Regions from separate parts of the Ottowia cancrivicina genome, predicted to be linked through region 1. Evidence: riboswitches for the same ligand, from Rfam matches in the RefSeq annotation. Region 1 holds a riboswitch; the other holds the start of a gene.

The links. Region 1 has a riboswitch for S-adenosylhomocysteine ahead of metH (methionine synthase). Riboswitches for the same ligand answer to the same signal wherever they lie in the genome.
Region 2: another riboswitch for S-adenosylhomocysteine. It lies ahead of ahcY (adenosylhomocysteinase); the one in region 1 lies ahead of metH (methionine synthase).

What each region holds. Positions count from the first base shown of each region.
Region 1 covers NZ_JARVII010000025.1:11,291-28,575, reverse strand. Annotated here, with positions in the region: gene rpoN (RNA polymerase factor sigma-54) at 1-1,434, opposite strand, end outside; gene lptB (LPS export ABC transporter ATP-binding protein) at 1,449-2,228, opposite strand; gene lptA (lipopolysaccharide transport periplasmic protein LptA) at 2,225-2,842, opposite strand; gene QB898_RS10625 (thiol:disulfide interchange protein DsbA/DsbL) at 3,144-3,800, opposite strand; gene QB898_RS10620 (SPOR domain-containing protein) at 4,030-4,761, opposite strand; gene QB898_RS13355 (DALR anticodon-binding domain-containing protein) at 4,761-5,306, opposite strand; partial or broken gene argS (arginine--tRNA ligase) at 5,520-6,881, opposite strand; gene ubiG (bifunctional 2-polyprenyl-6-hydroxyphenol methylase/3-demethylubiquinol 3-O-methyltransferase UbiG) at 6,926-7,669, opposite strand; gene rbp (RNA-binding regulator) at 7,787-8,221, opposite strand; gene QB898_RS10600 (TMEM165/GDT1 family protein) at 8,425-9,015, shown strand; gene metX (homoserine O-succinyltransferase MetX) at 9,325-10,488, shown strand; gene metW (methionine biosynthesis protein MetW) at 10,485-11,069, shown strand; gene QB898_RS10585 (META domain-containing protein) at 11,356-11,913, opposite strand; gene QB898_RS10580 (hypothetical protein) at 12,243-13,958, shown strand; S-adenosyl-L-homocysteine riboswitch at 14,222-14,300, shown strand; gene metH (methionine synthase) at 14,338-17,139, shown strand.
Region 2 covers NZ_JARVII010000022.1:24,745-38,171, forward strand. Annotated here, with positions in the region: gene QB898_RS10085 (ABC transporter permease/substrate-binding protein) at 1-658, opposite strand, end outside; gene QB898_RS10090 (hypothetical protein) at 719-946, shown strand; gene metF (methylenetetrahydrofolate reductase [NAD(P)H]) at 1,346-2,167, opposite strand; gene QB898_RS10100 (TlyA family RNA methyltransferase) at 2,209-3,021, opposite strand; gene QB898_RS10105 (DUF6882 domain-containing protein) at 3,030-3,836, opposite strand; gene QB898_RS10110 (hypothetical protein) at 3,858-4,400, opposite strand; gene QB898_RS10115 (DNA alkylation repair protein) at 4,489-5,187, opposite strand; gene ahcY (adenosylhomocysteinase) at 5,292-6,719, opposite strand; S-adenosyl-L-homocysteine riboswitch at 6,815-6,905, opposite strand; gene QB898_RS10125 (CysB family HTH-type transcriptional regulator) at 7,349-8,299, opposite strand; gene QB898_RS10130 (sirohydrochlorin chelatase) at 8,312-8,695, opposite strand; gene lptG (LPS export ABC transporter permease LptG) at 8,740-9,840, opposite strand; gene QB898_RS10140 (LPS export ABC transporter permease LptF) at 9,837-11,042, opposite strand; gene QB898_RS10145 (leucyl aminopeptidase) at 11,067-12,527, shown strand; gene QB898_RS10150 (DNA polymerase III subunit chi) at 12,554-12,985, shown strand; gene QB898_RS10155 (hypothetical protein) at 13,011-13,427, shown strand, end outside.

The DNA.
Region 1 (17,285 bases):
CTGGCCATCGGGCAGGGGCTGGGCGGGGTTTTCGTTTTTGATGAATTGCTTGATGAGCGCGCGCACGGCGATGGAAGAGGCGCTGCCGCCCGCTTCGGTGCCCAGCGACGAGCTGAAAAAGTGCTTCAGCTCGAAGGTGCCTTGCGGCGTGGCCATGTATTTGGCGGTGGTGACGCGGCTGATGGTGGATTCGTTCACGCCCAGCGCTTCAGCGATGTCTTTCTGGAGCATGGGGCGCATGGCGATGGGGCCATACACGAAAAAGCCGCGCTGGCGCTCGACGATGAGTTCGGCCACGCGCAAGATGGTGTCAAAGCGCTGCTGCACGTTGCGCACGAACCAGCGCGCTTCTTGCAGGCGCTGGCCCAGATCGGCGTTTTTGCTGCCGCGCAGGGCGCTGGCGTAGGCGTCGTGCACGCGCAGGCGCGGGATGAGGTCGTGGTTGAGGCGTACGTGAAATTTCTGCGTGGGGCCGCTGCCGCTGGCGGTGACGATGACATCGGGCACGATGATTTCGCGCTCTGCATTGGCAAAGCGCCGGCCCGGCTTGGGTTCGAGCCGGGCGATGACGGCCTGGGCGGCGCGCAGCTCGTCTTCGCTGATGCCCAGTTGCGCGGCCAGGCGGCGCGTGTCGCGGCGGGCCAGCAGCTCCAGCGCGCCGTGGCGGGTGCAGAGCTTCAGCGCGTTTTCGATGGCCGCCCGCCCGGGATCGCTCGGGTCTGACGCGCCCAGGCGTTCTTTCAGTTGCAGGGCCAGGCATTCGGGCAGGTTGCGCGCGCCCACGCCCGTGGGTTCCAGCGATTGCAGCAGCTTCAGGGCCAGGGTGAAGCGGTGCACGAGTTCCTGCATTTCTTCCACGCCGTCGTCGTCGTCCATGAGGGTGGCGGCCAGCTGGGCCAGGGAGTCTGGCAGGTAGCCGTCGTCATCGACGGATTCGATGAGAAAGCGCAGCGCAGCCATGTCTTCGGGCGCCAGGCGCAGGGCCAGCGCCTGGCGGTGCAGGTGTTCGGTCAGGCTTTCTTGCAGGCTGGCGCGTTCGGCGGGGTCGAGCGTGTCGTCGCCCGGCTGGCGGGCGGGGGCTTCGCCGCCCCATTCGCCGTCGTCAGGGGCCAGGTCGCTGCTGCCGTCGCCGTCCCAGTCGTCGGGGGCGGCGGTTTCGCTGTCACTGCCTTCGCCGTCGTTTCCGCCGTCGCTGCTGGCGGCCGCCTCGCTGCTGCGGTCGCCTTCGCTCACGGGGGCATCGGCGCGCGCCAGGCCGAATTCTTCGCGCGGGGCGGCGTCGTCGGCACGCTCCAGAAAGGGGTTTTCGTCGAGCATGGTTTGCACTTCACGCTCCAGATCGACGGTGGACAGTTGCAGCAGGCGGATGGCTTGTTGCAACTGGGGCGTGAGGGCAAGGTTCTGCGAGACGCGCAGTGACAGGCCGGTGCTCACTTGGCTTGCGGCCTTCAGAGGTGGAAGTGCTCGCCCAGGTAGATGCGGCGCACGTCGGGGTTGGCGACGATTTCGGCGGGCGTGCCGGCGGCCAGCACGCGGCCTTCGCTGATGATGACGGCGTGGTCGCAAATGCCCAGCGTTTCGCGCACGCTGTGGTCGGTAATCAGCACGCCGATGCCTTGCTCTTTCAGGAAGGTGACGATGCGCTGGATTTCAATGACGGCAATCGGGTCGATGCCCGCAAAAGGCTCGTCCAGCAGGATGAAGCGCGGCTGCGTGGCCAGCGCCCGCGCGATTTCCACGCGCCGCCGCTCGCCGCCCGAAAGCGCCGGCGCGGGGGTATCGCGCAGTTCGGAAACAGAAAGCTGCTTCAGCAGCTCGTCCAGGCGGCGCTCGATTTCAGGCGCGGGCAGCGGGCGGCCGTCTGGCCCGCGTTGCAGCTCCAGCACGGCGCGCACGTTTTCGGCCACCGTCAGCCGCCGGAAGATGGACGCTTCTTGCGGCAAATAAGACAGGCCCAGGCGCGAGCGCTGGTGAATGGGCATTTTTTCGATGGCGCGGCCATCAATGGTGATGCTGCCCGCGTCGGCGCGCAGCAGGCCGACGATCATGTAAAACGACGTGGTCTTGCCCGCGCCGTTGGGGCCGAGCAGGCCGACCACCTCGCCGCTTTTGACGGTGAGCGACACGTCTTGCACCACGCGGCGCGCGCCGTAGTGCTTGCGCAGGTTGCGCACTTGCAGCGAGCTGGCGGGCGCGGGCGCCGTGAGGTTGGAAGCAGACTCGCTCACGGCTTTTTGGACAGGCTGGAGCTGCCGCGCAGCGCGGCGGGCTGGGCGGGCTGGGCGCCAGCGCCCCGGGGGCCGAGCGTGGCGCGTATGCGCTCGCCCTTGCCAGCCTTGCCTTGCGGCGCGCCATCGACGGTGTAAACGCCCGAAACGCTGTTGTAGGTGATGCGCGCGCCCGTCACTTCATCGGCCAGCTTCGCGCCTTCGAGGCGGCGCATGCGCGCACGGCCCTGAAGCCGCACGGTATCGGCGCGGCTGTCGTATTCAATGGTTTCGGCTTCGCCTTCAATGTATTCATCTGCGCCGTCGCGCTTTTGGCGAAAGAACGCGCGCTCTCCTTTTTCCGCCGTGAGCGTGCCGCTTTGCTGGCCATCGCCGGCCTGCTGCACTTGCAGGCGCGCGCCGCGCATGAGGATGCTGCCCTTGGTGAGCACGACATGGCCGGTGAAGGTGCTGATCTGGCTTTTTTCTTCATGCCGCAAGGCGTCGGCCTCGATGTTCATGGGCTGGTCACGATCGGCCTTTTCAGCCTGCGCGCCCGCGCAAGCCAGCAAGGCGGCAAACGCCAGCGGGGCCAGGCGCGAAAAGGGAGAAGAAAAAACAGACAGGCGCGGCATGAAAGCAGGAATGAAGGAGCGGGTTGAGGGCTGACACAAATTGTAGGGGCCGCGCCCTCAAGGATTGCCTGGCCGCGCCCGCTTGCGGCAGAGGCCCAAAAACCGCCGAGGCGAATGCTGAAGCGGCGTCGCGAGCCTGTTCAAGGAGCGGGGCGCACAGCCTTGTTTTTGCTCCTGTATTGGGAGCAAGATGTCCTAGTGGATACTGCGCAAAAGACCATTTCGGCCCTCTTGATTCGCTCCTTTTTTTCATCATCCCGCAGCGGCTGCCGCAAGCCGCAGGCGGGCAGCTCGCAGGCTCTTACTGGCCGCCGGATTTGCGCAGCTTGGCAATGAGCGCGTCGGCTGTTTTCAGCATGCCGTCAAAGCCATTGGTCATGCCGGGGTCCATGTAGTAGCGCCCGGCGATGCCGAAACTGGGGGTGGCCTCCACGTGGTAGGCGTCTTGCAGCTCGATGGCGCGCCTGATCTTGCTGGCCACGCCAAAGGATTTGTAGGCGGCGGCGAATTTGGCGCCATCCACGCCGCGCTCGGTCATCCAGGGCTGCACCTCTTCCAGCGTGTTCAGGCGCTTTTTCTCGTTGAGGATGGCGTTGAAGACTTCGGTGTGGACTTTTTCATTCAGGCCCATGGCTTCCAGCGCGAAGAAGATGCGCTGCAGCGGCTCAAAGGCGTTGGAAAAGCCCACATGCATGCGGCGCACCACCACATCTTGCGGCTGGGCGGCGGCCCATTTTTCGAATATCGGCTCGAAGTCGCGGCAGTGGGGGCAGCCGTAGGAGAAGAATTCGACGACTTCCACTTTGCCAGCGGACGTATCCACCGGAGCGGCGGGATTGACGACGAGGTAGTTCTCGCCTTCCTTGGGCGTGAAGGGCTGGCCTTGCGCGAAGGCGGCGGGCAGCGCGGCCAGCGTGGCGGCAGCTGCGGCAGTGAGCGCGAAATCACGGCGTTTCATGGTCTGTTTTTCCTTTTTTGGGCGGGTTGAAAGGGGGGCTGAGAAGCAGGAGCGGGCGGCAAGTTCCCGGCATGCAGGACGGCCGTAGGGACAGGCCGCTTTTCTAGTGAAGATGCGCCGGTATCTTTGCTTCTGTATCAATAGCATGGTCTCCCCGTCAAATAAGCGACAAACGTATTTTTCGGGGGCCTGAATTCGCTTCTGTATCAGGAGCGGCACAGGCAGGCGCTTACCGCTGCACGCGCACCAGCGCGGCGTCAAAGCCGCTGCTGACCACGCGCTCCTTGGCGCTGTCGGCTTCGTCTTTCTTCTGGAAGGGGCCGATGCGCACGCGGTAAACCGTGCGGCCCGCCTGCTCGTGGCTGGTCACGCGCGCCTGTATGCCTGCCAGCGTGAGGCGCGCGCGCTGGGCTTCGGCCTCGTCCTGGTCGCGGAAGGCGCCTGCCTGCACGAAGTAGATGAAAGGCTCGCCCGCCATGATGGGCGAGGCGGAAGCCACGGTCTGCTCTTGCCCGGCTCGCTGCTGGCTTTGCCGCGCGGTGCGTGCGGCGATGAAGTCGCCCAGCGGGTCGGACGAAGTGGTTTGCTGCGCCTGGGTGGGCGCAGGCGCCGCCTGCGTGGCCGGGCGGCTGACTTCCGCTGGCGCGGGCACGGGGCGCGAAGGCGCGTTGTTGCCGGAGCGCGCGGCTGGCATGGGCGTGACAGCGCCGCCTGCCGAGCGGCTGTGCAGGGGCGTGTTGGGGTCCCAGTCGCGGTTGCGTTCGGCTTCGGCGGCGTCTTGTTCGGTGCTGCGCGAGGAGGCTTTGTGGATGAAGGGCACGGGCACTTTGGCCATGTAAAGGGCCACGCCCAGGGCGATGCCCAGGCCGATGACGATGCCCAGAATCAGGCCCAGCAGCGTGCCGCCAAGCTGGCGCGAGAGCGAAGGCGAGGGGGCGAAGAAGGCGGGTTTGGCGTGCATCACATGCGCTCCGGGGCGGATACGCCCAGCAGTTGCAGGCCGTTTTTTAACACTTGCAATGTTGCCCTCAATAATGCAAGCCTTGCTATTTTTATGCTTTTATCTTCGACAAGAACACGATCAGCTGCATAATAACTATGGTAACTTGCAGCAAGATCTCTCAAATAAAACGCAATATTATGAGGAGCAAACTCGTCCGCAGCTTCTTTTAATACATCCGGGTACATTGCTATCTTGGCCACCAGATCCAACTCTGCTTGAGAGATCAGCTTTTCCAAATCCACCTTTTCCCAAAAAAAATAAATATCAAATAGTTTTAATATTTTTGGGACAGAGTTGTCATTTCGCTCATAGTCGCGAAGGTAACTCTTCAATGATTGCGCATGTGAAAAAAGCACTTTAACATCAGGGTGCCTAGAAACCAAAGCATCCAATAGTTTTTTTGCATGCTTTCCAATATGCCACTTTTCCACCTCTATACCATCTATATATTTTCTAATATCACAAACATCTTTTGATTTTTCTTCAGTTCTTTGATTTTGCATTTGATCCAAAATTTGTCTAATTTTTTTAGAGGCATCTGCAAAGTTTTCTTCAACTCCGCACGAATTGGCAAGTAATATAGAGAATTCCCTCTTGACATCTTCATGAATACTTTCCCCCTCTTCTTTGATTGCAAAAAATATATCAAGCAGCAATCCTTTGAAGGTGTTTTCGTTTTCTCTTGCGATAGCAGGCCATCCAATTTCTTCAACAATCCATTGTTCCAGCACGGAGCAGATGCGCGCGTGGGCGTATTGCACGTAGTAAACGGGGTTGTCGTTGTTTTTCTGGATGGCCAGATCGACATCGAAGGTGTATTCGGTGTCGGGCTTGCGCGAGAGCAGGAAAAAGCGCACGGCGTCTTTGCTGGTCCACTCGATCAGGTCGCGCAAGGTGACGTAGCTGCCCGCGCGTTTGCTGATCTTGACTTCCTGGCCGCCGCGCATGACGCGAACCATGGTGTGCAGCACGTAGTCGGGGTAGCCCTGGGGTATGCCCACGCCCGCCGCTTGCAGGCCCGCGCGCACGCGGGCGATGGTGCCGTGGTGGTCGGTGCCCTGGATGTTGATGGCCTTGTGAAAGCCCCGCTCCCATTTGGCGATGTGGTAGGCCACATCGGGCAGGAAGTAGGTGTAGGTGCCGTCTTGCTTGCGCATGACGCGGTCTTTGTCGTCGCCGAAGTCGGTGGTGCGCAGCCACAGGGCGCCGCCTTCTTCGTAGGTGTGGCCGCTGGCGATGAGCTTTTGCACCGTGGCTTGCACGCGGCCGCTGCTGTAGAGGCTGGATTCGAGGTAGTAGTTGTCAAAGCGCACGTCAAAGGCTTTGAGGTCCAGGTCTTGCTCGCGGCGCAGGTAGGCCACGGCGAACTGGCGGATGCCTTCGCGGTCGCTGGCGTCGCCGCTGGCGGTGAAGCTGCGGTCATCGGCCTGCACGGTTTTGCGGGCCAGAAAGTCGTTGGCAATGTCCTGGATGTAGTCGCCGTTGTAGGCGGCTTCGGGCCAGTTGGCATCGCCGGGCTTGATGCCCTGCGCGCGCAGCTGCACGGAAGTGGTGAGGGTGTCGATTTGCACGCCCGCGTCGTTGTAATAGAACTCGCGCGTGACTTGCCAGCCTTGCGAGGCCAGCAGGTTGCAGATGGCGTCGCCCAGCGCGGCCTGCCGCCCGTGGCCCACGTGCAGCGGGCCGGTGGGGTTGGCGCTGACGAATTCCACCAGCACGCGGTCCCTGGTTTGCGCTTGCCGGCCGTAGTTTTCTTTCAGCGCCAGCACTTCGCGCACGGTTTGCTGCTTGGCGGCGGGCTTGAGGCGGATGTTGATGAAGCCGGGGCCGGCGATTTCCAGCGCATCCACCCACCGCGCAAAGGCGGGCGTGGCCAGCAGCGCGGCCTTGAGCTGTTCGGCCACGGCGCGCGGGTTGCTTTTGAGCGGCTTGGCCAGCTGCATGGCGGCCGTGCAGGCCAGATCGCCATGCGCGGCCTGCCGGGGCGATTCAAACGCGGCTTTGTCGCCTGCGCCGGGCAGCAGCGCCTCCAGCGCGGCTTGGAGGGCGTCCAGCAGTTCGGTTTTGACGGTTTGCATGTTTTTTTGTGGGATGAGGGGCTGGTAAGGCAAAAAAGCGCTTTTCACGCAGGGCGCAGCGCCGAGAGCATGTAGTTCACGCTGGCATCGGGCGCGAGCCAGCAGCGGCGCGTGAGCGGGTTGTAGTGCAGGCCCGAGACGCGCTGCACGCTCAGCCCGGCAGCGCGGCAAAAGGCCGCCAGCTCGCTGGGGCGGATGAAGCGGGTGTAGTCATGCGTGCCCTGCGGCAGCAGGCGCAGCGCGTATTCCGCGCCCGCAATGGCCATCAGCCACGATTTGGGGTTGCGGTTGAGCGTGGAAAAAAACACCTGCCCGCCGGGTTTGACCAGCGCGGCGCAGGCGGCCACGATGGCGGCCGGATCAGGCACGTGCTCCAGCATTTCCATGCACGTGACCACGTCGAACGAAGCAGGCTCCTGGGCGGCCAGCGCCTCGGCGGCTACGGCGCGGTAGCTCACGCGCGGCGTTTCGGCCTCCAGCGCATGCAGGCGGGCGGCCTGCAAGGATTTTTCGGCCAGATCAATGCCCAGCACTTCAGCGCCCTTGCGGGCCATGGCGTCGGCCAGAATGCCGCCGCCGCAGCCCACATCGAGCACGCGCGCGCCTTGCAGCGGGCGCTGCGCGTCAATCCAGTTCAGCCGCAAGGGGTTGATGTGGTGCAGCGTGGCCAATTCGCCCCCGGCGTCCCACCAGTGGTGGGCCAGGGCGGCAAATTTGTCCAGCTCGGCGGCATCTGCGTTCAAAGTGGCGTTGGATCCGGCGTTCAGAGCGGCATTCGGGGCGGTCATGGCGCGGGATTTTCACATGCCCCGCCTTGTGCGGCTTCATGGCTTGCGCCGCTATCGCAGGCGCAAAAAAGGCCGGACGCGAAAACCGCGCCGGCCTTTGCCGGGAACTTGGCCCGATCAGTATTCGCCGCGATCGCCACGGTCAAAGCCGCGATCGTCGCGCCGGCCGCCAAAGCCGCCATTGCCGCGCGGGCCGGGACCATAGGGGCTGCGGAAGCGCCCATCATTGCCGCCGCCAAAGCCGCCGTAGCCGCCACGGTCATCGCGCCGCCCGCCGCCAAAGCTGGCGCGCGGCGGGCGCGGCTCCATCGGGCGGGCCTCGTTCACGACCAGATTGCGGCCTTGCAGGGGTTTGTCGTGCATGCCTTCAATGGCGGCTTGCGCCTCGGCGTCGCTGCCCATTTCCACAAAACCAAAGCCTTTGGAGCGGCCGGAATCGCGCTCCATCATCACTTTGGCGCTGACCACGGAACCAAACGCGGCAAAAGCCTGGCCCAGCTCGGCGTCGCGCACGGAATACGGCAGATTGCCGACATAAAGTTTGTTGCCCATCGAAGGCGCTCCTCGAAATACACAAGGTGAAAAAGAAAAAAACCGGATGGAGTCTGCCAACGCCCCCGAGGGCCAAGAAGAAACACCGGGAAAACGCACGCGCTTTCGCGCGCGGCGGGCATTATGCCCCTGCATATATTTCAAATATCCACGTCAAACGAATATTTTTACAATCGCGCGCCCTGCGTTTCGCACCGTCTTCCGTGAGCGTTTTTTTCCTTTCCACCGGCATCGTCGCGCTGGCCGAAATGGGCGATAAAACCCAGCTTTTGTCGCTGCTGCTGGCCGCGCGCTTTCGCAAGCCCTGGCCCATCGCGCTGGGCATTTTTGCCGCCACCTTGGCCAATCACGCGCTGGCTGGAGCGCTGGGCGCATGGGTGACCACGCAGCTTGCGCCCGATGCGCTGCGCTGGGCGCTGGGCCTGTCTTTCATCATGATGGCGGGCTGGATGATGGCGCCTGACCAGCTCGATGACGACCAGCAGCCCGCGCGGGCCGCGCGCTGGGGCGTCTGGGGCGTGTTCGGCGCCACGCTGGCCGTGTTCTTCATGGCCGAAATGGGCGACAAAACCCAGCTGGCCACCGTGGCCCTGGCCGCGCAGCACCCGGACGCAGCGCTGGCCGTCATTGCCGGCACCACGCTGGGCATGATGCTGGCCAATGCGCCCGTGGTGTGCTTTGGCGAGCGGCTGATGAAGAAACTGCCCCTGCGCGCCGTGCACCTGGCGTGCGCCGCCGTCTTCGCGGCGCTGGGCCTGGCTGCCCTGCTGGGCTGGCGCATGGGGCTGGGATAGCAAGATTTCGCTCTTTTTACGATAGCTGCCTGCGCTGGTTTCTCTAGGACATCAGGCTAAAAAGGCCGCTTGGATTCGCTCCTTTTTTCGGAATGAATCCGGCTGGGCCGGGCCGTCTGGCGGCTGGCTATACTGGCCGCCCTTTCGTTTTCACGCGCCGATTTGCTTTCCTGCTTGCGGGCGCTTCCGAGAACCGGATCAAAGTCCGCCCTCACAAACAGGCTTTGAACCAGTTCTGACAAATGCTGCTAAATGACGGAAATCCGGCCCGGTTCCGCCTTTTGGCGCAACCGGGTTTTTTCTTGCCTCATGACTTTCATTGCCACGCCGCAGACCATGCGCTTTGACGCGCCCCTGGCGCTGCAAAGCGGCGCCAGCCTGGGCGGCTACCAGCTGGCCTACGAAACCTACGGCCAGCTCAACGCCAGCCGCAGCAATGCCGTGCTGGTGTGCCACGCGCTCAATGCCTCGCACCACGTGGCGGGCGAATACGCGGGCCAGCCGCGCAGCCTGGGCTGGTGGGACAACATGGTCGGCCCCGGCAAGCCGGTGGATACCAACCGCTTTTTCGTCATCGGCATCAACAACCTCGGCTCGTGCTTTGGCTCCACCGGCCCGAAAGACATCAACCCGGCCACGGGCCAGGCCTGGGGGGCGGACTTTCCCGTCATCACCGTGGAAGACTGGGTCGCCGCGCAAGCCCGCCTGCTGGACGCGCTGGGCATCGAGCAGCTGGCCGCCGTCATGGGCGGCAGCCTGGGCGGCATGCAGGCGCTCAGCTGGACGCTGCAATACCCGCAGCGCGTGCGCCACGCCGTGGTGATTGCCAGCGCGCCCAACCTCACCGCCGAAAACCTGGCCTTCAACGAAGTGGCGCGCCGCGCCATCATCACCGACCCCGACTTTCACGGCGGCCACTTCTACCGCCACGGCGTGGTGCCGCAGCGCGGCCTGCGCATCGCCCGCATGATCGGCCACATCACCTATTTGAGCGACGACGTGATGAACGCCAAATTTGGCCGCCAGCTGCGCCAGGCCGTGGCCGGCCACGCCAGCGGCTACCGCTACTCCACGCAAGACGTGGAATTCCAGATTGAAAGCTATCTGCGCCACCAGAGCGAAAAATTCAGCGATTACTTCGACGCCAACACCTACCTGCTCATCACCCGCGCGCTGGACTATTTCGACCCCGCCCGCGCCCACGACGGCAGCCTGGCCGCCGCGCTGGCGGGCACGCAAGCGCGCTTTTTGCTCGTGAGCTTTTCCACCGACTGGCGCTTTGCCCCCGCCCGCAGCCGCGAAATCGTGCGGGCGCTGCTGGACAACCGCCGCGACGTGGCCTACGCCGAAATCAACGCCCCCCACGGCCACGACGCCTTCTTGCTGGACGATGCGCGCTACATGCGCCTCATCCGCTCGTATTTTGAAAACCGCATCGACACCCCGGCGCAAGCCCAAGGAGGCACGGCATGAGCGACGCCGCCATTCAGCAAGTCATTGCCAGCCTCGTGCCCGAAGGCGCGCGCGTGCTCGACCTGGGCTGCGGCGACGGCGCGCTCATGCAGCGCCTCATGCGCGAGCGCGGCTGCACCGGCTACGGCATCGAAATCGACGACGCCAAGGTGCTCTGCTGCGTGCAGCGCGGCGTGAACGTGCTCCAGCTCAACTTGCACGAAGGCCTGGCCGACTTTGGCGACCAGAGCTTTGACGCCGTGCTGCAAATCGACACCCTCCAGCACCTGCGCAACGCCGAAACCATGCTGTGCGAAACCGCCCGCGTGGGCCGCGTGGGCATCATCGCCTTTCCCAACTTCGCCCACTGGCCCAACCGCCTGGCCGTGCTGCGCGGGCGCATGCCCGTCACCCGCCGCCTGCCCTACCAGTGGTACGACACGCCCAACATCCGCGTGGGCACCTTCAAGGACTTTGAAATCCTTGCCCGCAAAAACGGCCTGCAAATCCTCGACGCCTTCGGCCTGCACCAAGGCCGCCCCGTGCGCCGCCTGCCCAACCTGCTGGCGGGCACGGCGGTTTTCAAAATCGCGCGCGGCTGAAAACCGGCCCGGCAGCGCCCCGCCATCCGCCCGAAGGGGCGAGCGGCATCAAAAACAAGAGCGAATTCAGGGGCGTTGAGACACTGCCCCGCGCAGATTCCACTAGGACGTCATGCTACGGATAAAGGAGCGAATCCAAAGCGCCGCTGCCATCAACAAGGCGGCCCGCCGCTTCCGGCTTATGGCTCCCTATGGCTCCATCCCGTAGCTGATGCGCTCTTGCCGCACATAGCCAGCCCCCAAGGGCTGGCGGCGCACGCGCAAAACGGTGCGCGCGCCGCTGGCGTCAAAGCGAACCTGGCGCGCCAGCAGGCTCGCCTTGCAGCAGCCACTCGCTGCCGTTGATAAAGCGCAGGCGCAAGGTCGCCGCAGGCTGGCCGCTCTGCTGGCGTGCGGTTTGCAGCCGCCAATCCTTCACGGTGGGCAGGATTTGCTCCAGACGGTCTTCCAGCGCCATCAAGCGGGCGTCGGCACAGCCCTTCTTGGTGCCCATCAGCGGCTCAATCAGCATGCGTTCGCCTGAAAGCAGATAGCGCCCGCGCAACTGGTTGCAGGGAGCGGCCACGCTCACGGCAGCCTCGTCAAAGCGCAGCACCACCGGTTCAGACAGGGCGGCGGCAGCGCGCGTGAACCAGGCGCGATCCTTGCCGCGCACGGCCTGCAAGCGCCAGCGCCAGGCCGTGAGCGCCTGCTGCCCGGGAGCCAGCAGCTCAGCCGCCTGCTGGCGCGCAGGCGCAGCCTGCGGCGTCATCTGCACGGGCTGGGCCATGCTGGCGCAAGCCGCCCATGCGCCGCAGCACACAGCCAGGGTTTTCCAGTTGGGCGAAATCATCCGGCGAAACATTGAAGGCCTCCTTTCAGAATAAGCAGAGCCACTTATGAATGGTGCAAGGATGATAGCCGCGCGAGGTTGTGAATCGAGCCACGCACGGCCTGGGCCGCGAAAGGGCGGCAGGCAGGGAGAAAGCAGACTGGCACGCTCCTCTATCCATAGCATGATGTCCTGGTGCATACAGCGCAGAAGGCATTTTTGGCCCATTTGAATTGCTCCTGTCTTTGCATCATCGAAGCGCCCTGAACAGCTTCTTGAATGCAAAGGCGCAGCCATGAGCCAAGCGCGGGCGCGGCGACAATCCCGGCCTTTCGTCCGTCACTTTTCCCGCCTTTTCGCACGTGAATACCCCCCGCCCCGCCCTCGTTACGCAAGAAGCGGCCCGCCGGCTGCCCAGGCTGGCCTTGTGGCTGCTGTGTCTGGCCTATGTACTGCCGGGCTTTGTGGGGCGGCAGCCGTGGAAGGGCGATGACCTGGCTTCTTTCGGCTTCATGCAGGCCATGGCCGAAGGGCGCTCGGGCTGGCTGGCGCCGCAGCTCGACGGCCTGTCGCCCGATGTGGCCGCGCTGCTGCCTTACTGGCTGGGCGCGCTCGCGCTCAAGGCCACGGCCGGCTGGCTGGCGCCTGATGTGGCCGTGCGTTTGCCGTTTGCGCTGATGCTGGCGGGCACGCTGGCGGCCACTTGGTACGCCACCTATAACCTGACCCGCCTGCCCGGCGCGCAGCCCGTGGCGCTGGCTTTTGGCGGCGAGGCGCAGCCGCGCGATTACGCCCGTGCGCTGGCCGATGGCAGCCTGCTGGCGCTCATTGCCACGCTGGGCATGGCGCAGCTGGCGCACGAAACCACGCCTGCGCTGGCGCAGCTGTGTTTTACGGCGCTGGTGTTTTTTGGCTTTGCGGCCATGCCTTTTCAGCCGCGCGCGGCGGTGGCAGCCACGCTGCTGGGGCTGCCCGCTCTGGCGCTGTCGGGCGCGCCCACGCTGGCGCTGGCATATGGCGCGGCAGCGGTGCTGGCGCAACTGTGGCCGGGCTGGCAGGCCGCCGCGCCTGCCAACGCCTTGCAGGCAGGCGCGCGCCGCCGCCTGCTGCTGGCCACGCTGGCGGCCATGCTGGCCAGCGCTGCCTTGGGTTGGCGGCTGGGCTTGTGGCGCTGGCAAATCACGTGGCCGCTGGCGGCGGCGCAGTGGCGCTCTTTGGCGCGGCTGTTTGTCTGGTTCACCTGGCCCATTTGGCCGCTGGCGCTGTGGACGCTGTGGCGCTGGCGCGCCCAGCTGCCGCGCCCGCGTCAGCAGCGCCACCTGGGCCTGCCGCTGATGATGGCGGGCATGGCCATGCTGGCGGCGGTGTTCACGCCCGCGCGTGACCGCTCTCTGCTGGCAGCGCTGCCGCCGCTGGCGGCGCTGGCGGCGCTGGCGCTGCCCACGCTGCGGCGCGGCATGGCGGCGCTCATTGACTGGTTCACCGTGCTGTTTTTCAGCGGCTGGGCCATCGTGATCTGGGTGGTGTGGATCTCGCTGCAAACGGGCGTGCCCGCCAAACCGGCGGCCAATGTGGCGCGGCTGGCGCCGGGCTTTGAGCCGGTTTTCCAGTGGCCCGCGCTGCTGGCGGCGCTGGCGGCCACGCTGGCCTGGGCCTGGCTGGCGCGCTGGCGCACGGGCCGCCACCGCGCCGCACTGTGGAAAAGCCTGGTGCTGCCCGCCGCCGGCGCCACGCTGTGCTGGCTGCTGCTGATGACGCTGTGGCTGCCCGCGCTGGACTATGGCCGCAGCCTGGCCGCGCAGGTGCGCAGCGTGGCGGCCATCGTCGGCCAGGGCGCGTGCGTCAATACGTTTGCGCTCAACGCCACCCAGCTGGCGGCCCTGCGCTTTCATGGCGGCTGGCAGCTGGAGCCGCTGCCGCGCTTTGACGCGCCCGCCACCTGCCCGTGGCTGATTGCCCCGCTGACAGCCAGCCCCTCGCAACAGCAATGGGCGCAGCGCCTGGAAGTGCCCCGCCCCACGGACAAGGGCGACACGCTGCTCGTCTTCGCCCGCAACGCGGCAGACGGCAGGCCGTAAGCGCCTGTTCAAAGCCTGGCCGTAAGAGCATGAAATAGATAAACTATTTTTTGCTCTTGAATCTGTAGCTATAAACCCCGATAAAAACAGCGTTAAGCGGCATTATTGGCCCTTCATTTTTGCTCCCTTTTCTATAAAACCAGACAAGCGCGGCCCAAGGCTTGCAGCGCTACGCTCGACGGCGGTGAAAGACCGCTTGTGCGAGCCTGTTTTGGGCGGCTTCGGCGGCATGGCGCGTGGCGGCTGCCTAGAATGCGCGCCCTCTTGCCAAGGGGCGTCGCAACGGAGCTTTTTTCCGCCAGGCTTGGCGGATGTTCCGCGCGAAAACGAGGCTCGTGCCTGCCCTCCTGGCTGCGTTTTCCGGTCTTCAGTGAATCCCATGTCTGCTTCTGCCGCTTCCGCCGACGCCCCCCAACCGCCCATCCCGCCGCTGCGCCTGTCGGGGCTGGAGCCTTTGAGCATTGACGAAAACTCGCTGTTCGTGAATGTGGGCGAGCGCACCAACGTCAGCGGCTCCAAGGCGTTTGCGCGGCTTATCCTGGCCGAGCAGTACGAAGAGGCGCTGGCCGTGGCGCGCCAGCAGGTGGAAAACGGCGCGCAAATCATCGACGTGAACATGGACGAGCCGATGCTCGATGCCGAGGTGGCGATGGTGCGCTTTCTGAACCTGATGGCCAGCGAGCCGGATATCGCCCGCGTGCCGGTGATGCTGGACTCCAGCAAGTGGAGCGTGCTGGAAGCGGGCCTGCGCTGCCTGCAAGGCAAGGGCATCGTCAATTCCATTTCGCTGAAAGAGGGCGAAGACGAGTTCAAGCGCCAGGCCACGCTCATCAAGCGCTACGGCGCGGCGGTGGTGGTGATGGCGTTTGACGAAAAAGGCCAGGCCGATTCATTGGAGCGGCGCATTGAAATTTGCTCGCGCGCTTGGCGCGTGCTGGTCGATGAGGTGGGCTTTGCGCCCGAAGACATCATCTTTGACCCCAATGTGCTGACCATTGCCACGGGTATGCCTGAGCACGACAACTACGCGGTGGACTTCATCGAATCGGTGCGCTGGATCAAGCAGAACCTGCCGGGCGCAAAGGTTTCGGGCGGTATCAGCAACGTGAGCTTCAGCTTCCGGGGCAATGACCCCGTGCGCGAGGCCATTCACACCGTGTTTCTCTACCACGCCATACGCGCGGGGCTGGACATGGGCATTGTCAATGCCGGAATGATCGGCGTGTATGACGAGCTGGAACCCGTGTTGCGCGAGCGCGTGGAAGACGTGGTGCTCAACCGCCGCCCCGACGCCGCCGAGCGCCTGCTGGAGATTGCCGAAACCGCCAAAGGCGCAGCCCGAGACGACAGCCAGAAACTCGCCTGGCGCGGCACGCCCGAAAACCCCACGCCCGTGGCCGAGCGCCTCTCGCACGCGCTGGTGCATGGCATCACCGACTTCATTACGCAAGACACCGAAGAGGCGTATCAGGAAACCATCGCCAAGGGCGGCCGCCCGCTGCACGTGATTGAAGGCCCGCTGATGGACGGCATGAACGTGGTGGGCGACTTGTTCGGGCAGGGCAAGATGTTTTTGCCGCAAGTGGTCAAAAGCGCGCGCGTGATGAAGCAGGCCGTGGCCCACCTGGTGCCCTACATCGAAGAAGAAAAGCGCCGCGACGAAGCCGCTGGCAAAGACGTGAAAAGCAAGGGAAAAATCATCGTCGCCACCGTCAAGGGCGACGTGCACGACATCGGCAAGAACATCGTCACCGTCGTTTTGCAATGCAACAACTTTGAAGTGGTGAACATGGGCGTGATGATTCCCTGCCACGAAATCCTGGCGCGCGCCAAGTGCGAAGGGGCCGACATCATCGGCCTGTCAGGCCTGATCACCCCCAGCCTGGAAGAAATGCAATACGTCGCCGGCGAAATGCAAAAGGACGACTATTTCCGCATGCGCAAGATTCCGCTGCTCATCGGCGGCGCCACCACCAGCCGCGTGCACACCGCCGTAAAAATCGCCCCGCACTACGACGGCCCCGTGGTTTACGTGCCCGACGCCTCGCGCAGCGTGGGCGTGGCCCAGGGCCTGCTGGGCGAAGGCGCGGCGCAATACGTGGCCGAAGTGCAGGCCGACTATGAAAACGTGCGCCAGCTGCACGCGCGCAAAAAGCCCGCCGCAATGTGGAGCCTGGCGCAGGCACGCGCCAACAAAACGCCCATAGACTGGGGCCGCTACCAGCCGCCCGCGCCGCACTTTCTGGGCCGCCGCGTCATCCGCAACCTGCCGCTGGCCGAGCTGGCCGCCTTCATGGACTGGGGGCCGTTTTTCCAGACCTGGGACTTGGCGGGCAAATTCCCGGCCATCTTGCAAGACGAAATCGTGGGCGCAGAAGCCACGAAGGTGTATGAAGACGGCCAGAAAATGCTGCGCCACATCATCGAAGGCCGCTGGCTGACCGCCCACGCCGTGGTGGGCTTTTGGCCCGCCAACCGCGTGCACGACGACGACATCGCCCTCTACGCCGACGAAAACCGCGATCGCGTGCTGCTCACCTGGTACGGCCTGCGCCAGCAAACCGAGCGCCCCAAAGACGCGAAAACCGGCCTGCACCGCCCCAGCCGCTGCCTGGCCGACTTCATCGCCCCGCGCCACTGGCCCGAGGGCAGCCACGATGGCCCCGTGCTGAAGGACTACATCGGCGCATTCGCCGTCACCGCCGGCATCGGCGTGGAAGAAAAGGCCGCCCAATTCCTGGCCCGCCACGACGACTACAACGCCATCCTCTTCAAATCCCTGGCCGACCGCCTGGCCGAAGCCGGCGCCGAATGGCTGCACCGCCGCGTGCGCACCGACTGGTGGGGCTACGCCGCTGACGAGGCGCTGGACAACGCCGAACTGATTGCCGAAAAGTACCAGGGCATCCGCCCCGCGCCCGGCTACCCCGCCTGCCCCGACCACACCGTCAAGCAGCCCCTGTTCGAGCTGCTGGGCGCGGGCGAAATCGGCATGTGCGTGACCGACCAAATGGCCATGATGCCCGCCTCCAGCGTCAGCGGCTTTTACTTCAGCCACCCTGAATCCACCTACTTCAGCGTCGGCAAGATCAACGAAGAGCAGGCCGACGACATGGCCCGCCGCCGGGGCATTGAGCCCGAGCAGATGCGCCGCATCCTCGCGCCCAATCTCAACCTGTAAGAGCCGGCTACGAAAAAGATGACTTAATCATGTCCCAGGCGTTGCACCCCACTGTTCATCGCTCATGTCACTTGGATACATGACGATTGTTTGCTACAGATTTCCTCTCTGGGGACAGGCGCTCAAAGCCCCATTGGGTGAAGCGT
Region 2 (13,427 bases), on a different contig from region 1:
TGAAACTGAGTGCACCGAAGCCCGCCGCCAGTGCAAGGGCCAGCGGCAATTTGCGCCGCGATTTCTGCAAAAGGCCAATGATGCCGCTCACGCCGACGGCCAGCAGCGCGGCGAGCAATGCGCCTGTAAACGTCATGGCCATGTTATTGCGGTCGATGCCGAGCAGAATCAGGTTGCCCAAGCCGCCTGCGCCGATCAAGGCCCCCAGCGTCGCCGTGCCGATTATCAGCACTGCCGCCGTGCGGATGCCCGAAATCATCGCAGGCAGCGCCATGGGCAATTCAATTCGCCACAGCGACTGCCAACGCGACAGGCCGAACGCCGTGTAAGCGTCTTGAATGGATTGATCAATTTGGGTCAGCCCCAGATAGGTGTTTTGAAAGATCGGCAGCAGCGCGTACAGCGTCAGCGCAATCAGCACGGGCGGCGAGCCAATGCCGACAAACGGAATGAGCAAACCCAGCAGTGCAAGCGACGGAATGGTTTGCAGCACATTGGCGAGCTGCAATACCGCCTCTGCCGCCCGTTGCCTGCGCGCGAACACAATCGCCGCCGGAACGGCCAGCAATACTGCCGCCAATAAGGCGAAGCCGGAAAGCCACAAATGCGTGAGCAGCATTTGGGCGAGTTCGGAAAGGGAAAAAGGAAGGGATAACATGGTTTGTCTGCGGCCGCCTGAAACCCTGCCGCTTGTGATGAATCTGGAATCAATACCCGAATGGCATTTGTTTCAAGGATTGCGGCGGGAAAAACTGCCTGCAAGCAAGGTTCCAGCGAATTTGAATTTGAAAGGGAAAGGCCCTTTTTCATTGCCAATTCCGCGTCGAGCGGTTTCGCCTGGGCGAAGGCAGGGCGGGCGGCGTGGCGCTTCATGCCTGGCATGCGTCTTTCGCGCTCAGGAGCTGAAACTGACAAGCTCAAAGCGTGCCGTCTGCTTTTCATTTGACTGAATCCGGCACTTGCAGATGGTTTTGCAGGATCAAACCATCCGGATTGCACATTGCGTTTCAGCGCTGAAATGATGCTATTTTGTCCACTGAATCATGAACCCGTTTGATACGATTTTCGTGCCGATTTTCAGATAATAATCCATTGCATCCGGAGCCGAGAGAAGCAACAGCATGCTTTGTTCGCCTGCCGCCTGTTTGATTTCAGTGATCAGGCGTTTGCCAATGACATCTCGCGAATGCGTCCAGCATCATGAACGGGGCGCTTGATGCCGGAGCTTGGGTAAATGGCGATGAGGCCGTCCATATCAGGGCGGCGGCGGTTATAGATCATCATTTGGGCCGCGCCCGGATGATTTGCAGGCCATGATTGCAGCGAGGGCGCAGGCCAGCCGCTTTCAAAGCCGCTGCGCCAGCGCCAGCGCGGCCTCGCTTTGGTTCATGGTGTACAGGTGCAGGCTGGGCGCGCCGCCTTGCAGCAGGCGCTGGCAGAGGGCGGCCACCACGTCCAGCCCGAAGGCGCGGATGGAGGCCAGATCGTCGCCGTAGCCTTCCAGGCGCAGGCGCAGCCAGCGGGGCACTTCGGCGCCGCAGGCATCGGAAAAACGCAGCAGTTGCGTGGCGTTGGTGATGGGCATGATGCCGGCGGCCACGGGCAGGGTGATGCCGCGCGCGGCCAGCTCGTCCACGAAGCGGAAGTAGGCGTCGGCGTTGAAGAAGTATTGCGTGATGGCCGAATCGGCCCCAGCGGCCGCTTTGGCGGCGAAGGCGTCCATGTCGGCGCGGGGCGAGCGCGCCTGGGGGTGCATTTCGGGGTAGGCGGCCACTTCGATGTGAAAGTGGCTGCCGGTTTCGGCGCGGATGAAGGCGACCAGATCGCTGGCGTACTGAAAGTGGCCGCCCAGCCCGTAGCCGCTGGGCAGATCGCCGCGCAGGGCGACGATGCGCTTGACGCCTGCCGCGCGGTAGTCGGCCAGCAGGCGGCGGATGGATTCGCGCGTTTGCCCTATGCACGACAGGTGCGGCGCAGCAGGCATGCCTTCGGCCAGGATTTCGCGCACCGCCGCCAGCGTGCCGTCTTGCGTGGAGCCGCCCGCGCCGAAGGTGACGGAGCAGAACCCGGGTTGCAGCGCATACAGGCGCGCGCGCGTGGCGCGCAGCTTTTCAGCGCCTTCGGGGGTTTTGGGCGGGAAGAATTCAAGGCTCAGGGCGTGTTTCATGGCGTGCTGCGTTCGTCGTTCGTAAAAGGGTTCGTGAAAAGTCAAGGGCCAGAAGGCGCGTGGCGGGTGGCGTGAAGGAAGAACTCGCGGTTGCCATCGCCGCCCGCAATGGGGCTGGGCAGCCAGCGCTGCACGCCCAGGCCGCATGCCGCGCAAGCCTGGCGCAGGCGCTGCTCGACCAGGGCATACAGGCGCCCGTCGCGCACGATGCCGCCTTTGCCGATGTGCTGCGGCTGCAACTCAAACTGCGGCTTGGCCAGCATGAGCGCGTGGCCGCCGGGGCGCACCAGCGCCGCCAGCGCGGGCAGCACCAGCGTGAGGGAGATGAAGGACAGATCGCCCGTCACCAGATCAAAAAGAGGAGCGGATTCAGGGGGGTCTAAATCGCTATCCGCGCAATTTCCACTAGGACATGATGCTCTGAAAACAGTAGCATCCAGATGCCTTGCATTCACCCGCTCGATGCAGCGCACGCGCGCATCTTGCGTCAGGCGCGGGTGCAGCTGGCCGTGGCCCACGTCCACGCCCGTGACGTGCGCCGCGCCGTGCTGGAGCAGGCAGTCGGTAAAGCCGCCGGTGGACTGGCCCACGTCCAGGCAGCGCCAGCCTGCCACGTTCAGCCCCGTGGCGGCCAGCGCGCCTTGCAGCTTCAGGCCCCCGCGCGAGACATAGCGGCGCTCGGCGTCATCTTGCAATTCGATTTGCGCCTGCTGCGGCAAGGCCTCTCCGCTCTTGCGCACGGGCTGCCACGCGCCGCCTGCCACGCGCCAGCGCGCGCCCGCCGCAATCAGCCGCTGTGCCTGGCTGCGCGTGGCCGCCAGCTGGCGCGCCACCAGCAGTTGATCGGCCCGCATCATGGCGCTCATGGGCCGGGCACAGGCTCGGGGGCCGCCGCAGGGGGTATGGGGGCGGGCGCGCCATCGAGCGCCTGCAACAAACCCAGCTCGTTAAAGCGCGCCGTCACGCGCACGCCTTCCTTGCGGGCTGTTATTTCGCTGCCGCCCGCCACGCTGTCTTCCGTCAAATCAAAACCCTTGGCCTTCAAATAACAACGCAAGGCCCTGCGATAATTCAATTCAAAATTGGAAAACAACTGCTCCAGCGTGGTGGAAATGGTTGCCAATTCAGAAATGTCGGCATTGATGGCGGCATTCTTGGCCGCCACTTCAGGCGAATAAACCGTGCAAACCAAAATACCCTCGCCATAATTGGCCAGATAATACGCATCCGCCTTGCACAAGGCGCTGGCCGTCATGCCGATGGCGTGCACCCAGCGCCGCTCCAGCGCGAAATCCGTTTCATCCAGCAGCAGCGCCAATCCATGCGAGCGCCCGTATTCGCGCATGGCCCGTGCGTCAGCCAGCGCTTCATCCGGCCAGCCTGCCTTCGCATTGGTCCAGGCCCAGCGCCAGGTGTCGTTTCTCAGCGAATAACTGCCTATGGCCTGAATGCGGCATGAAAAGCCGTTGTCAAACGTCAGCGACTGCGCGGCCACATCGCCGCTCCAGCTTGCCTCGCCCACCAGCTCCTGCAAGCCGGCCTGCTTTTCCATACCCAGCGCGCCAAACCGCGCCAGAAGCCGCCGCATCTGCTCATCCGCAGACAAAACCCGCGCCTGCTCCTGCACCCTGCCCCGCCTGCCGCCAAACAGCCAGCCCAGAAAAGACATTTCCGCTCCTTGAAAATATTTTTAATCAGCCAGCCGGGGCTGGGCATTCAAAAAACGCACCAGATCGCCTGCTGTTTCGACTTTGCCCGCCCAGGGATTTTCACGGGTTTTATCAAGGCTGCGGCCAGCGCGCCAGGCCATGACGGGAAGAAAGGCATTCTCCACATCCTCCTCATCCATTTTCAGCGTCTGCCGAATATCATCATCCCAGCGCACGGGAAAATCGGCCGCCTTCGCGAACCGGGCTGTCTGATGCGCAAGCTCCTCATAAACGGCGCGCACCACCCGCGGGTCATTTTCGCGGCAACGGGCTTGACGGGCAAATTGGCAAATACCCTCGCCCGCGCGGCTGGCGGCCAATGCCCGCAAACGCTTGCTTTCGGCCGCTGCCAGGCACCATGCCAGCAATATCAGAATCGTCAAAAAGGCCAATGTTGCAACCGGTTGAATCCACAAATTCAGCAATAACATGCATAGCATGAATGCCAGAAACAGCCCTCCCACGCAATATGCCCGCCAGTTTTGCCGCTTCCGGACATGCTGAAAATCCTCGCGTGGCGGCATGTGCCTTGAAAACCGTTTTATCATCCTCTTCTCCCTGCTGATTCACCCCAATTCAAACCGTTGCCAAAGCATGTTTCCGGTGTCCGCCTCACAGATATTTGCTGGCTTCCCTGATGCTGAGAGGCGCCATTTTGCCATGGTGCTGCCTGATGAAGTTTTTCACCCATCCGGGATTGGTTTTTGAATAGTCCCGCAGCGCCCAGCCAATGGCCTTGTTGATGAAAAATTCCGTCTGGTTGAGATTATTGACCAATATCTGCTCCAGCAGGTGCTGATCGGTTTGATCCTTTCTGAGCAGCTGATGGTCAATGGCAAGGCGGCGCAGCCAGATATCTTCGTCGCGGCTCCATTGCAAGATGACGGGCCTGGTTTCAGGAAAGCCGGCAATGATGCCGCCCGCCAGCCGGTCAAGAAAATCAATCGTATCCCACCAGGATTTGCTTTGCGCCAGTTTCTTCAATTGGGGCAAGTCACCGGGGCGCAGAAGGTTTTTTCTGGTTTCCAGATAATCCAGCGCCGCATATTGCATTTCCCGGAAGGGATGCTCCCATGCCTGCCGGACAAAGCGCCAGTCAATATCAGCGCCGCCATGCTTTTTGAAAAATGCTTTTGCGGCCTTGCGTCTGGCGGGCGTTTTGACGCCCAGAAACTCAAAGCGGCCCCTCATGTAAGCTTTCATCGCACGGGCATCGTCGGCATTCGCCAGATTCTGCAATTCTTTCAAAAGCATCTGCGCTTCCATGTTTGCCGCTCCCATCGCTGGCGCAATGCAAATGCGCTGCTGCATTGAGCAGCCCCATCACGGCTTTCGCATTTGCAAGAGGCCGGTTTTTCAAAAACGGCTGCCGCGCTGCACAGCCCAAACGTTCAGCGCGGCAGTCTTTCACGCCCTCAATAGCGGTAAGCGTCGGTTTTGTAAGGCCCTTCCTTGTTCACACCGATGTAGGCGGCCTGTTCATCCGTCAGGCGCGTGAGGGTGGCGCCGAGCTTGGACAGTTGCAGGCGGGCCACGTGTTCGTCCAGGATTTTGGGCAGCACATAAACCTTGCCGGCCTCGTATTGATCAGGCTTGGTGAACAGCTCGATTTGCGCCAGCGTCTGGTTGGCGAAGCTGCTGCTCATCACGTAGCTGGGGTGGCCCGTGGCGCAGCCCAGGTTCACCAGACGGCCCTTGGCCAGCAAGATGATGCGGCGGCCCGAGGGGAAGATGACGTGGTCCACCTGCGGCTTGATTTCTTCCCACTGGTATTTTTCGAGCGAGGCCACGTCGATTTCGTTGTCAAAGTGGCCGATGTTGCAGACGATGGCTTCGTTTTTCATTTCCACCATGTGCTCGTGGCGGATCACGCTTTTGTTGCCCGTGGTGGTCACGAAGATGTCGGCCAGCGGCGCGGCCTGCTCCATCGTCACCACTTTGTAGCCTTCCATCGCGGCTTGCAGGGCGCAGATGGGGTCAATCTCGGTCACCCACACCTGGGCGCGCAGCGCGGCCATGGCCTGGGCGCAGCCCTTGCCCACGTCGCCGTAGCCGCACACCACGGCCACTTTGCCGGCCACCATCACGTCGGTGGCGCGCTTGATGCCGTCCACCAGGCTTTCGCGGCAGCCATACAGGTTGTCGAACTTGCTCTTGGTCACGCTGTCGTTCACGTTGATGGCGCGGAACTTGAGCGTGCCCTTGGCCGACATCTCCTTCAGGCGCATCACGCCGGTGGTGGTTTCTTCCGTCACGCCAATGATTTGCGCGCTCTTGCGGCTGTACCAAGTGGAGTCTTCGGCCAGCTTGGCTTTGATGGCGGCAAACAGCACGCGCTCTTCTTCGCTCTTGGGGTTGGCCAGCACGCTGGCGTCTTGCTCGGCTTGCTGGCCCAGATGCATCAGCAGCGTGGCGTCGCCGCCGTCATCCAGAATCATGTTCGGGCCTTCGGCCTGGCTGCCTTTGGGGCCGAATTCAAAAATGCGGTGCGTGTAGTCCCAGTAGTCTTTCAGCGTTTCGCCCTTGACGGCGAAAACCGGCGTGCCGCCTGCCGCAATGGCTGCCGCCGCCTGGTCTTGCGTGCTGAAAATGTTGCACGAGGCCCAGCGCACTTGCGCGCCCAGCGCTTGCAGCGTTTCAATCAGCACGGCGGTCTGAATGGTCATGTGCAGACTGCCCGCAATGCGCGCGCCCTTGAGCGGCTGGCGCGCGGCGTATTCCTCGCGAATGGCCATCAGGCCGGGCATTTCCGTTTCGGCAATCCGGATTTCCTTGCGGCCCCAGGCGGCCAATCCAATATCGGCAATCACGGATTCGGGCGAAACATTCAAAGGCGCATTCATATGGCGGGTCTTTCCTTGATGAAAAAAAGAGAAAAACCACCGATACCCGCGCGGGCCTGGCGAAACGCCAAAAAAAAGCTCACCACGCGTTCATCAGCGGGTGAGCGTCGTTGCGAAGGGGGAGAAACCGCCCCTTCGAGCCTGACCCTGCGCCAACAGGCGGGGGATGCAACGCTCCTCGAAGGGCGGCGCGGATTATAGGCAGGCGCGCACGGGCAAAAACACCGCCAAACACCGCCAATTGCGCCGGTTTCGCGCCGGTTTCCAATCCATTTTTGCCATGAATGGGCACTGGCTGGACGCATGAGAGCGGGCGAATCACGCAAATGGCAAGTCCGCGCTTGGGAACCCTCTCTCAAAAACATTCGGCTGGAATGCACGGGTGATCAAACGCCATGAGCGGCATGGCTTCAAGGCGCTGTCCAAGCGCTGGATGGTGGAGAGGGCCTTGGCCAGGCTGCGCAAGGATCGCCTGCATTCGGCACATGGTCCGGCGCCTGGCCTGATCTCTTGAGGCAAGCGCAGAGATACCAGAAAAAGGAGCAAATTCAGGGGCATCAAAATGCCCTTCTGCGCTGGCTCCACTAGGACGTCATGCTACGGATACAGGAGCGAAATAGGGCCGGCTTTCAGAGTTCGTAGTCGGCCACATGGCCTTGCATGGCCTTGGCGACCAGATCGCGATCCAGCCGGTCGGAGAGCAGTTCGGCAAAGTGATAGACGAACTGGCGCAGGTAGGCGCCGCGCTTGAAGGCCACGCGCGCGACGTTGGAACCCAGCAGGTGGCCCAGGGGGCGGGTGAGCAGGCCCCGCATGTTTTCGGGGGCGCTGCCTTGCGTAGCCATTTCGGCCACGATGCCGATGCCCAGGCCCAGCTGGACGTAGGTGGTGATGACGTCCGAGTCAATGGCTTCGAGCACGATGCGCGGCTGCAACTCGCGCTGGGCAAAGGCTTGGTCAATGAGGGCGCGGCCCGTGAAGGAAGGGTGGTAGGTGATGAGCGGCCAGGCGGCAATGTCTTCCAGCGTGATGCGCTTTTGCCGCGCCAGCGGGTGGCCTTCGGGCAGGGCGAGCATGTGCTGCCACTCGTAGCAGGGCAAGGTAACCAGGTCAGGGTAGTCGGCCAGCGATTCGGTGGCCACGCCGATTTCAGCCTGTTCGTCCAGCACCATTTGCGCCACTTGCTGGGGGTTGCCCTGGTGCAGGCGGATGCTGACTTTGGGCCAGGCCTGGCGCAGGCGGGCGACGGGCTGGGGCAGCACGTAGCGCGCCTGGGTGTGGGTGGAGGCGATGGAGAAGGTGCCGGTGTCTTGCGCGGTGTATTCCTCGCCGATGCGTTTGAGGTTGTTCACCTCGCGCAGGATGACGGCAATGCTTTCCAGCACGTGGCGGCCCGGTTCGGTGATGCTTTTGAGGCGTTTGCCGTGGCGGGTGAAGATGTCGATGCCCAGCTCCTGCTCAAGGTCGATGATGGCCTTGGAAACGCCGGGCTGCGAGGTGTGCAGAACGCGCGCGGCTTCGGTGAGGTTGAGGTTGCGGCGCGAGGCTTCCTGGACGAAACGGAACTGGTGCAGGTTCATGGCGTGAAGGGTTCAGGCGCGGGGGGCAAAGGGGCCGGAAAGAGCCGCGCGGGCCAGGGCGTCGAGCACGGCGGGGTGTTCGGCGATGGTGGCCGCTTGCGTGATGGGCACGCCAGGATGGGCGTGGCGCAGCGCGGCCAGCAGGCGCGGCAGGTCTTCGCGGGCGTGGCGGCCCATGCCTAAAAACATGGGCCAGACGGTCAGGCTGAGCGCGCCCTGGGCAATGAGACGGGCAGCCGCTTGCGGCAGGCTGGGCGCGGTGAATTCAAGGTAGGCGCAAGACACGGCCACGCCCGCCGGGGCGGTTTCGCGCATGCGGCGGGCCACGGCTTCAATGGGCGCGCTCCATAAGGGATCACGCGAGCCGTGGGCGAAAAGGATGATGCCGCGCGCCATGTGCCTGCTTTCTTTCTGCCGTCTTTGTGGGCGCCGCCCGGCGCTTACTGCCGCAGCACCAGCCAGCCAAAGGCGGCCAGCGAGAGCAGCGAGTAGATGAGGCCGGGCGTGGCGGCGGCCAGCCAGGGCTGCCAGTCGCGCAAATTGCCAATGAAGCCGAAGACGTTGTTGAGCAAAAAGAAGCTGATGCCCGCCATGACGCCAATGAACACGTGGCCGGAGATGTTGCCCGAGCGGAAATGCAGGTAGGCAAAGGGCAGCGCCAGCACCATCATCACCAGGCAGCCCAGCGGGTAGAACACCTTGCGCCAGAACTCGATTTCATAGCGCTGGGCGCTTTGGCCGTTGGCGTGCAGGTGGCGGATGTACTGGAACAGATCAAGCGCCTTCATGCGGTCGGGGCTGACGAGGGCGGCGGCCACCATGTCGGCAGACAGATGCGTGGGCCAGCGCGCCTGTGGCGGCTGGGTGCGGGCAATGCCGGCCTGGCCCGCCGGGCTTTCTTGCAGGGCGCGGCGCTGGGGGCGCTCCAGCAGCCATGCGCCTTCGTCAAAGCGGGCGCTTTCGGCCTGGGTGGTGGAAAGCCAGCGGCCCTGGGGGTCGAACTCGAAGATGCGCACGCGGTTCATCTGCCCGTCGGCCGAGAGCGAGGCGACATTGACGGAGTAGCTGCGGCCATCGGCGCTTTTGTCTTTCAGCCAGCCGCCGGTCAGCCCCACGGTGAGCTGCCCGGCAAAGCGCGAGCGCAAAAGCTGCGCGGCGCGGTTGGCTTCAGGCGCAGCGTAGTCGCCAATGACGAAGGTGAGCGCCGCAAAGGCCGCGCCCAGCGCCAGCAGCATGCCCAGCGCGCGCAGCGGCCCCAGGCCGCTGGTGCGCAAGATGGTGTATTCGGAGCTTTCGGCCAGCCGCGCCATCACGTAAATGGCGCCAATGAGCACGGCAATGGGCAGGAGCTGGTAGATGTGGTTGGGCACGCGCAAGGTGACAAACAGCAGCACTTGCGAGAGCGGGTAGCCGCCAGCGCTGTTGAGGTACTGGAGCTGATCCACCAGGTCAAAGAACACGAACAGCAGCAAAAAGGCCACGCCCACAAAGGCCACGGCGCGCAGGATTTCGCGGTAGATGAAGCGGCGGATGGTTTTCATGCCGCCCCTTTCTGCCCGTCTGGCGGCACGGATTGCGCGGGTTGCCTGGCCCACGGGCGCGGCAGCCAGCCGCCCCAGTGGCGCAGCAGCAAAGCGCCCAGCGCGGCAGCGAAGATGCCGCCGTGCAGCAGGCAAAGCAGCGCGGCCAGGCTCACTTTGCCGCTGGCCACCCAGCTTTGCCCCACATTGAGCAGGTTGTAGTAGGCGGCAAAGGCAAAGAGCGAAAACACCATGCCCGCGCTGCGCCCCACGCGGGGATTGACGCGCGTGCCCGCCAGCGCAATCACCACGCAATTGAGCGCGGCCAGCGCCAGGCCCAGCCGCCAGGAAAACTCGGCCTGGTTGTTGCGATCGGGCTGGCGCAGCAGCGCCAGCGTGGAGCGGTAGCGCGGCGCTTGCAGCCCGGCCGAATCCAGCGAGCGGGCGCTCACGCGCGCGCCGTATTCGCGAAATTCGCTCAGGCGCATTTCGCCCGTTTCCAGATCGGTTTCCAGGCGCTGCCCTTGGTCCAGAATGACGAAACGCTCCGCGCCTTGCGTTTGCAGGCGGCCGCCGCGCGCGGAAGTGACGATTTCCCGGCCCTTTTCGGTGGCGGCGATGAAGATGTTGCCGCCGGGCGCGTCGGCTTCAGCTTCGGCGTCCGGCCTGGCCGGTCCGAAGTCCGTCCTGCCTGCGGGCGCGCCGGTGGCGCTGCGCACGGCGTCAGCCGCCTTTTTGTCGATGTAAAGCACGCGCCGCCCGCCTGCGGATTCAATGAACTGGCCGGGCGCCACGCGGTCCACGTCGCCGCGCGATTCATAACGCTCGCGCAGCTCGCGCACCTGCTGGTTCGTCCACGGCCACACCGCCAGCGCCAGCACGGCAATGCCCAGCAGCACCGGCCAGGCAAAGCGCAGCAGCGGCGGCAAAAACGCCAGCAGCCCGCGCCCGCTGGCAAACCACACCACCATTTCACTGGCCATGTACATGCGCGAGAGCGTGGCCGTGATGGCCACAAACAGGCTCAGCGTGAGGATGGTGGGCAAGTGCCCCAGCACCGTAAAGCCCATCACCAGCATGATTTCAGACGGGTTCACGTGCCCGGCCGAAGCCTGGCCCAGCGTGCGGATCAGCATCATCGTCATCACGATGGTGATGAGCACCACCAGAGTCGCGCCGAAGCTGCGCCCCAGCTCTTTGCGCAAGGATGAATCGAATAACATCAGTTTGAAAGGAAACCGCTGATTATGGACTTTGAACTCAAGACGCTGCGCCTGGCGCAGGCGGCCCGCGCCAAGGCCGATGCGCTGGTTTTTCTCGTCACGCAAGACACCGCCAAGGCCAAGGCCGATGACGCCCTTTCAGCCCTGGCCGCCCGCGCCATCAAGACGGGCGACTTCAGCGCCGAAGCCGGCAAGCTCCTGCCCTGCTACGCCGCCGAAGGCATTCAGGCGCCGCGCGTGCTGCTGGCGGGCGCGGGCGACGGCAGCGCGCAAGCCGTGCGCCGCGCCGTGGCCGCCGCCATTGCGCTCATCAAAAGCGGCCCCGCCTGCCAGGCCGTGCTGTGCTTTGCGCAAACGCCCAGCCCCGCCGCCTTGCGCGCTGCCGTGCTGGCTGCCGCCGACGCGGCCTACGCCTACACCGAAACCAAACCCAAGGCCAAGCCGGTCGCGCTAACCGGCGTGCGCCTGGCCCTGCCCGCCGCCGCCAGCGCCGCATTGAAAACCGCCTTCGCCCAGGCCACGGCCACGGCCAGCGGCATCCGCCTGGCGCGCGAGTGGGGCAACCGCCCCGCCAACCACGCCACGCCCCGGCAACTGGCCGCCGCCGCCCAGGCCATCGCCAAGGAAAAAGGCAGCCATATTGACTGCGAAGTTCTCGGCCCCAAGGAAGTGGCCAAGCTCGGCATGGGCGCATTTGCCGCCGTGGCGCGCGGCTCGCATGAAGAGCTGCGCTTCATCGTGCTGCGCTACCAGGGCGCGGCCAAGAGCCAGCCGCCCGTGGCCCTGGTGGGCAAGGGCATCACGTTCGACTCCGGCGGCATCTCCATCAAGCCCGCCGCCGGCATGGACGAAATGAAGTTCGACATGTGCGGCGCCGCCAGCGTGCTGGGCGCGTTCGAGGCCCTGCGCCAGCTGCAACCGGCCATCAACGTGGTCGGCCTCATTCCCGCCTGCGAAAACCTGCCCGGCGGCGGCGCCACCAAGCCGGGCGACGTGGTCACCAGCCTGAGCGGCCAGACCATCGAAGTGCTCAACACCGACGCCGAAGGCCGCCTGGTGCTGTGCGACGCCCTTGCCTACGCCGCGCGCTTCAAGCCCCGCGCCATCATCGACATCGCCACCCTCACGGGCGCTTGCGTCATTGCCCTGGGCCACGTTCGCAGCGGCCTTTACGCCACCGACGCCGCCCTGGCCCAAGCCCTGCAACAGGCGGGCGAAGCCGCGCTCGACCCCTGCTGGCCCATGCCGCTGGATGACGAATACGCCGAAGGGCTGAAAAGCAACTTCGCCGATGTGGCCAACGTGGCGGGCCGCCCGGCAGGCTCCGTCACCGCCGCCAAATTCCTGCAACGCTTCGTGCCCGAAGGCACGCCGTGGGCGCACCTGGACATTGCCGGCAGCGCCTGGAAAAGCGGCAAGGCCAAGGGCGCCACGGGCCGCCCCGTCGGCCTGCTCGTTCAATACCTGCTGGCGCAAGCTGCCTGAACGGCAGGCAGCCAGGGCAGCCGCGCATGACGGAAGTGACCTTTCACTTCAACGTGCCTGAAAAAACGGCCTATGCCTGCCGCCTGCTGCGCAAGGCATGGGCCGCGCGCGCCCCGGTTGGCGTGCTGGGCGACGCCGCAGCCCTGCGCGCGCTCGACGAAGCCCTGTGGACCTTCTCATCGCAGGCATTCATCCCCCATTGCGGCGTCTCCGCCCCCGCCCACGTGCTGGCCGCCACGCCCATCGTGCTGGCTACCGACGCTGCCCTCTTCACACGCAGCCAGGTGCTGCTCAACCTGGGCCAGCCCGCGCCCGAAGGCTTTGAACGCTTTGCCCGTTTGATCGAAATCGTCAGCGCCCAGCCGCAAGACCGCGCGGGCGCCCGCCAGCGCTGGAACCACTACAAAAAACACGGTCTGCAACCCCAGGCCCATGACGCGGCCGCCCGCAAGGACTAAACCCGCCCTCCCGAAAAGGCCCACCATGACCGCCCACGACCCCCGCGCCAGCGACGCAGCCATTGAACCCATCCTTGACGACACTCCCGCATGGAGCGAAGCGCCGCCCCCGCAATCCGTGCCCATGCTCACCGAAGTCATCGCCCCCGTCAGCCAGCCCGGCGAGCTGGCCCCGGAACCCGGCGCCCTGCCGCCTGCGCCCGCCCCCGTCTCCGCCCAGGTTCCCGCGCAAGCCAGCGCCCTGGCCGGACAAGTGCTCCAAACCCTGGCCCCCACGCTTGACCTCCGCATCAGCGAAGCCATCGCCCGCGTCTTGCACGAACAGCTTCTGGGCCTGAACGCCCGCGTGCAGCGCGAAGTCGCCGCCGTCGTCAAGCAAGCCGTGGCCGAAGCGCTGAAGCAGCAGAGCACACACGAAACCGCCCCCGGGCAAGACGGGCAC